DNA from 2 places in the Shewanella sp. SW1 genome. Region 1 is predicted to be linked to the other one. Evidence: predicted binding sites of a transcription regulator. Region 1 holds the regulator's gene; the other holds the start of a gene.
What was found. Region 1 encodes MetJ, which represses methionine synthesis genes. Its sites were predicted from a motif close to TAGACGTCTAGACGTCTA; they were not measured.
Positions count from the first base shown of each region.

Region 2: a site for MetJ is predicted at 2,001-2,018, ahead of metE (5-methyltetrahydropteroyltriglutamate--homocysteine S-methyltransferase). Genes of this name have one in related genera too.

Region 1 covers NZ_JAKKSG010000007.1:51,103-54,523, reverse strand. Annotated here, with positions in the region: gene nrfD (NrfD/PsrC family molybdoenzyme membrane anchor subunit) at 1-684, shown strand, start outside; gene L5M71_RS07970 (sulfite exporter TauE/SafE family protein) at 791-1,534, opposite strand; gene metJ (met regulon transcriptional regulator MetJ) at 1,669-1,983, opposite strand; gene metB (cystathionine gamma-synthase) at 2,196-3,359, shown strand; gene L5M71_RS07955 (bifunctional aspartate kinase/homoserine dehydrogenase II) at 3,371-3,421, shown strand, end outside.
Region 2 covers NZ_JAKKSG010000026.1:38,001-41,421, forward strand. Annotated here, with positions in the region: gene metE (5-methyltetrahydropteroyltriglutamate--homocysteine S-methyltransferase) at 1-1,890, opposite strand, end outside; gene L5M71_RS19885 (LysR family transcriptional regulator) at 2,091-2,996, shown strand; gene L5M71_RS19890 (HDOD domain-containing protein) at 3,077-3,421, opposite strand, start outside.

The DNA of each region.
Region 1 (3,421 bases):
ATTCACTATAACTTCCAGTCTGTGATGGCTATCGGGGTGCTGGCGCTGCTGGCGTATTCTCCCTTAGCTTTTGCGTACGCCATTATTGTGCTGCGGGATGACTTACCAAAATGGGGGTTGGGTTTCCTAACACCTATCGCTAAGTTACTTATGCCATTTCGAAAGCTGATTGAAGTATTGTTGTTTGTCCTCGCCATTGGCGTAGGGGCTTACACTGGCTTCTTAATTTCGGCGATGAATGCCTATCCTATGCTCAACACTGCGGTACTGCCTGCGCTGTTTTTAGTGTCAGGTCTATCGGCGGGCGCTGCGGCAAATGCGGTACTGGCGTTGCTGATGTTTAAGACTGACAGCCACGACAAAACTTTAGTGAAGATGCACGGTTTAGAATTGCCTGTGATGGCGATTGAAATTCTGTTCCTGTTCATGTTGTTTTGCGCCTTGTACTTCAAGGGCGGCGCGGCGGCTGCGGCCTTAGCATCGTTAACTTCTGGGCTATGGGCAAGCGTGTTCTGGATAGGTGTTGTCGGAATTGGCTTTGGTATTCCATTGCTGTTTATGCTGCTACCCGCCGCGACTCGCCACACTAAGGGCGCGATGATCATGGTGGCTTGTGCGAGCTTAACGGGCGTACTCGCCTTAAGACACTTTATTATGTACGCAGGGCAAAGCTATTTAAGCTGAGTGTAATCTGGCTTTACATATTGATAGATAAAGAAAAAGCACTGGCAATGTCAGTGCTTTTTTATTGTTTGAATCGTGAGAAGGTTTGCCAGTACAAGCGGGACGCTTATTGGGGTAATAACTCGATAACCGACTTCACCGTTAGTACTAAGGCGCTGATACTGCACAGGACTAACGTCGCCATCTTTGTCTTCTCTTTATCGACACGGCCCACTAATCGTCCTGCGACTAAGTAACCTAAAATCACAGAGGGGAGCAGCATCAACGACAGCCACAGATGTTTTAATTCTAATAAGCCAGTGATCGCTAAAATGATCAATGCAATCATGGAGCTAAAAATGAAGAAGGCCGACAGGGCAGCGCGAAACTGCGAGGCATCTTTGCCTGCCAACAAAATCGCCATCGGCGGGCCACCAATCGCGGCGATATTGCCGAAGATCCCTGAAACCACGCCCGCACCGAAGAGGGTTTTCTTATTCACTGGCAGGCTGAATTTATACAGGCTGAGGATCACTGCGACAGTCACAATGGCGGCGATGGATAAACCCAGTATGGGTTGAGGCGCAAACAGCAACAGGCTCGCGCCGATAAAACCACCGGGCACGCGACCTAGGAGCGCATATTGCAAGCCATTGAATTCTAAGTGACCGCGTTCACGCACTAAGGTCAGCAGGGCGATGGAGAAACCCATAGCAATAACAGGCGCAGGTACAAGTTGTGGATCGACGATATACAGCAAAGGACTGGCGACAACCGCAAGCCCAAACCCAATCAGACTTTGGGTTAATGCGCCCAGAAACACGACCAGCGAGGCTAAGGCGAGTGTCTGTGGATCTATCATAGAAAACATAGGATTTCCTATATCCCAAACCAACTCAAGATGGTGAAATTTAAAGTTTGAAGTCGCTTGGGTATAAACAAAAAGGGATCGTTAACGATCCCTATTGATGAGCACTGTGATATGACTTTGAAAGCGACGAGTCGCTATTCCATGTCTTCCCACTCGATTCCCATTTGATCCATCAACAACTTGGCTTCGGCGGGAATGCTGTCTGGGTTATCTTTTGACAGATCGTCATCGTTGGGCAATGGCTGGCCAGTGTAGGCGTGCAAAAATGCCTCACACAACAGCTCGCTGTTGGTGGCGTGACGCAAATTATTGACCTGACGACGAGTACGTTCGTCCGTGAGGACCTTAAGCACTTTGAGCGGAATAGACACAGTAATTTTTTTTACTTGTTCATTCTTCTTGCCATGTTCAGCATAGGGGCTGATGTATTCCCCATTCCATTCAGTCATTGACTCACCTGTTATAACGCTAAATTCGGGGCAGATTTTAAACCCTTACAAAGAACAGTCAAATTATTGCTACTATTTCTTTGTGATTGCAAACAGATTTCTTTATGTTCAGACGTCTAAACGTCTTCACGCCTATTGACGATGGCGTTGGGCTTAGGTACATTTAGACGTCCAGACATCTCTATCAGTCTATCGAATTTAGGAGTCCACCCATGGCAGAGCGTCAATTAGCCACACTGGCAGTGCGTCAGGGTATCGAAAGCGATACTCAATATGGCGCAGTTGTGCCACCGATTTATTTGTCGACTAATTACGCCTTCGATGGTCATAAAAATCCCCGCGAATTCGATTACAGTCGTTCAGGCAACCCAACGCGCTGCATTTTAGGCGAAGCATTAGCGCAATTAGAAAAGGGCGCCACTGGCATAGTGACGTGCACTGGCATGGCGGCCATCACCTTAGTGACTACTTTGCTCGGCCCCGATGAACTATTAGTTGTGCCCCATGATTGCTATGGTGGTTCCTACCGTTTATTTACCAACTTAGCGAAGAAAGGCCAGTTTAAGCTCATTGTGGTCGACCAAACCGACAGCCAAGCGTTAGCCGCCGCCATTGCGCAGAATCCTAAGATGGTGTGGCTCGAAACCCCATCGAACCCGTTATTGCGTGTGGTAGATATCGAAGCCATTGCTAAGGCGAGCCATGAGGTCGGCGCGCTGGTGGTGGTCGATAACACCTTTTTATCGCCGATATTGCAACAACCCCTATTGTTAGGCGCGGATATCGTTATCCACTCCACCACTAAATATATCAATGGTCACAGCGATGTGGTCGGCGGCGCTGTGGTCGCCAAAGACGCGCAAATCGGCGAAAGCTTACATTGGTGGTCGAACACTCTAGGCTTAACGGGGTCAGCCTTCGACAGTTATCTGACCCTGCGAGGCCTGCGTACCTTAGCGGTGCGTATTCGCGAGCATCAAACCAATGCCCAGCGTATTATTGAGGTATTAACGCAAAGCCCTGTGGTGAGCAAAGTTTATTACCCCGGTCTTGCGGATCACCCAGGTCACGCCATTGCGGCCAAGCAACAACAGGGCTTTGGCGCTATGCTGAGCTTTGAGCTCAAAGGCGGCGAGGCCGAAGTGGTGGCCTTTTTAGGTGCACTCAGCTTATTTAGCGTGGCGGAAAGTTTAGGTGGCGTCGAAAGTTTAGTGGCCGTGCCCGCCACTATGACCCACAGAGCCATGGAGCCGCAGGCGCGTTTTGAGGCAGGTATTAAGGACACCCTATTGCGTCTATCGGTGGGTATTGAAGATGCCGCCGATTTAGTTGCAGATATTCAAGCAGGATTAGCCGCCGTTGTGGCTTGTCAGTAGAGGAATAATAGATGGCACGTTGTCACTTACATAAATTTGGTGGCTCCAGTTTAGCGGATGCC
Region 2 (3,421 bases), on a different contig from region 1:
AGCGCTGAGTTTAAAGGCATTCACCGCCCAATCTAAGTAGGCTTGCCATTCACTTTGTTTCAATGGCAGACCTTCACGGAAGGCGGGCTCATCGATTTGTATAATGCCAATACCGGCATTTTGTAAATCCACCACTTCATCACGGATCGCCAGCGCCAGCTGAGTCGCAATCACATCGCGGCCGATATCTTCACGGGCGAATGACCAATGCAGAATCGTCACCGGGCCAGTCAGCATGCCTTTTACAGGCTTGTCGGTGAGACTTTGGGCAAACTCGGCCCAATCAACCGTCATCGCCTTTGGACGGCTAACATCACCATAGATCAACGGCGGCTTAACACAGCGTGAACCATAACTTTGCACCCAACCATTTTTGGTAAAGCCAACACCCGCAAGCTGCTCACCAAAGTATTCCACCATATCGTTGCGCTCGGCCTCACCATGAACCAGTACATCGATACCGAGTTTAAGCTGGCGGTCGATTGTATCGCGGGTGACTTGCTGCAATTGCTCTGTATATTGTGCATCACTCAGATCGCCCTTGCGCCAACGACTGCGTAGTCCACGGATTGCTGGTGTTTGTGGGAAGGAGCCAATGGTGGTGGTCGGCAACAGAGGTAAACGGTATTTCTGCTGCTGCACTGCTTGGCGTACGCTGAAATCACTGACGCGCTCATAATCGGCAGATGTCAACGCGGCAACGCGGGCAATCACTTGACTGTCGGCGGCCTGCGCTTTCGCCTCACGGCGCGCCAAACAGGTTTGCACAATCTCTTTTGCCGCGGCCGATTCAGGTGCCAGTAGCAATTGGCGCACATTGGCCAGTTCGAGTAATTTTTGCTTCGCAAACGCGAGTTGTTGACGCAGCGCAGGCTCAAGCGTGGCTTCCACCTCTAAATCCACAGGGCTGTGCAGGAGTGAGCAAGAAGTACCGATCCACAAGCGATCTCCGAGATCACGGGCAACCGCGCCTATGCGTTCGGCAATTAAATCCGCCTCTGCCGCCCACACGTTGCGGCCATTGACCACACCCGCCGACAAAATTTGATCTTGACCAAGCGCATTGGCAAAGACTGCCAATTGATCCGGCGCTGTGACTAAATCGACATGCAACCCCGCGACCGGCAAGGCCGATACCAGCACTTGATGGTGTGCGATACCGCCGTAATAACTGGTAAGAAGGATCTTCACCTTCGCAGTGCTGAGTGCTTGATACGCCTCAATGATCGCCGTTTGCCATTCGCCATCCAATTCCAATGCGAGAATGGGCTCATCGAGCTGTACCCAATGCACTCCCTGAGCAGCAAAACGCGCCAAAATGTCAGCATAAGCAGCTAATAAATTGGGTAATAAGCTTAACTTATCAAACTCTTGGCCCACGGTTTTAGCAAGGAACAAGTAGCTAACAGGGCCGAGTAGCACAGGTTTTACTTTATAGCCTAAGGACTGCGCTTCACTGACTTCATCGAAAAATTGCTCATAGGCAATCGAAAACACTTGGTTTTGGCTGAGCTCAGGTACCAGATAGTGATAGTTAGTATTGAAATACTTGGTCATTTCAGAGGCTGGCGCATCTTGGCCCGTTGGCGCTCTGCCGCGGGCAACACGGAATAAAGTATCGAGATCGATTGTCCCTTCACCACGATGACGCTCAGGAATGGCATTTAAAGTCGCGCTTAAGGTCAGCACTTGATCATAAAAGGCAAAATCACCTACGGGAACTTGCTCAATGCCCGCAGCAGCTTGCCACTGCCAATGGGTGCGGCGAAGTTCACTCGCCACTTCACGTAATTCCACCTGAGTGCTCTCACCACGCCAGTATTTTTCTAAGGCAAATTTCAATTCACGACGACGCCCAATACGGGGAAACCCAAGACTATTTAATTGCATACTCTATCTTCCTTTATTTGAGATAAGCCACATTCGGCACTTGCACCCACCAGATTGTTTTCTCTTGGCACTTTTCAGCACTTCAGCCTTGATAAATAACAATGGGCGTCTGGACGTCTAGAAGTTTATTGTGTTAGTCTCTATGCCAGCAACCGAATTGATTTCAAGCACAACATGAGCGAAATTCACTTGGAGTGAACATGATCGAACTAAGACACCTGCGAACCTTAATGGCCCTGAAAGAAAGCGGCAGTTTGGCGGGCGCAGCCAAAAAACGTTTTGTCACTCAATCCGCCCTCTCCCACCAGATTAAGGAGTTGGAGCAAAGGATTAACTCGCCCATTTTTGTGCGTAAGAGTAAGCCACTGTCATTCACCCAAGAAGGTGCACGCCTGTTGCATCTGGCCGAAGAGATTTTGCCTAAGGTGTTAGAAACCGAGACAGATTTGAAGAATGGGCTGGAAACCGAAACTAATCAGTTGCGAGTCGGCATTGAGTGCCATAGCTGTTTTCGCTGGTTAATGCCTGTAATGGAACAATTTAGGCAAGATCATCCAACTGCCGAGTTAGACTTGTCGAGCCGCCACTTGTTCGACTCGCTCAATGCCTTAGAAATGGGTGAACTGGATATTGTATTAACCTCAGATCCTGTGCCTGGGCATTCACTCGCCTACCAGCATTTGTTTGATTTTGAAGTGAAGTTAGTGGTTGCTAAGGATCATCCTTTAGCGAAAGAAGCCTATGTCACTCCTAAGCAATTAGCACACTTGCCTATTATCAGTTATCCAGTGCCGTTGACACGTTTAGATATTTATCGCCACTTTTTAGAACCTGCGGGCATAGAGGCGGGCGAGCAAAAAACCTGTGATTTAACCATGATGTTATTGCAACGCATTGCCTGTAAAGACGGCATAGCCGCACTGCCAAGCTGGTCGATTAATGAAGGACATGGACTGAGTCTCGCTACGGTAAAACTCGGCCAAGAAGGTCTGAAACGACCGCTATTTGGTGCCTATCGCCGCCACAGTGCTAACTCTGCATTGATCCAAAATTGGTTACAACTGGTGGCGAGGGAAGGTTTATCCCGCCAGCAGAAGACGAATTAATGCGGGTGACATAGAGTAAAAAAGCCTGCGAATGCAGGCTTTTTTATTGAGTCAAATGACTACTTCATAGCATCGACAAATTACAGCGGATTCATCAACAATCCACGCATAGACAAGACACGGCGCAGTATCAACCCTGATGAATTAGGATTACGGGTCTGACGCAAATTATGGGCGATCATAAATTCTTGACGCAGATCCTGATCGAGATCTAACGCCTCGAACGCTTCTATGGTTAAGGTCTGTTGTTGATTATCAATCAATGACTTAATCACACTTAAAGGAAATGACTGTTCGGCATTAGCATTTAAATAGGCAAATGCGGTCAGTGCGATAATTTGGCCGAACACACTGAACAGAGCTAAGGTTTGCACTTCGTCAGCATCAACCTCCACACCTTCCATATCCGCTAAGCTATCTACCGC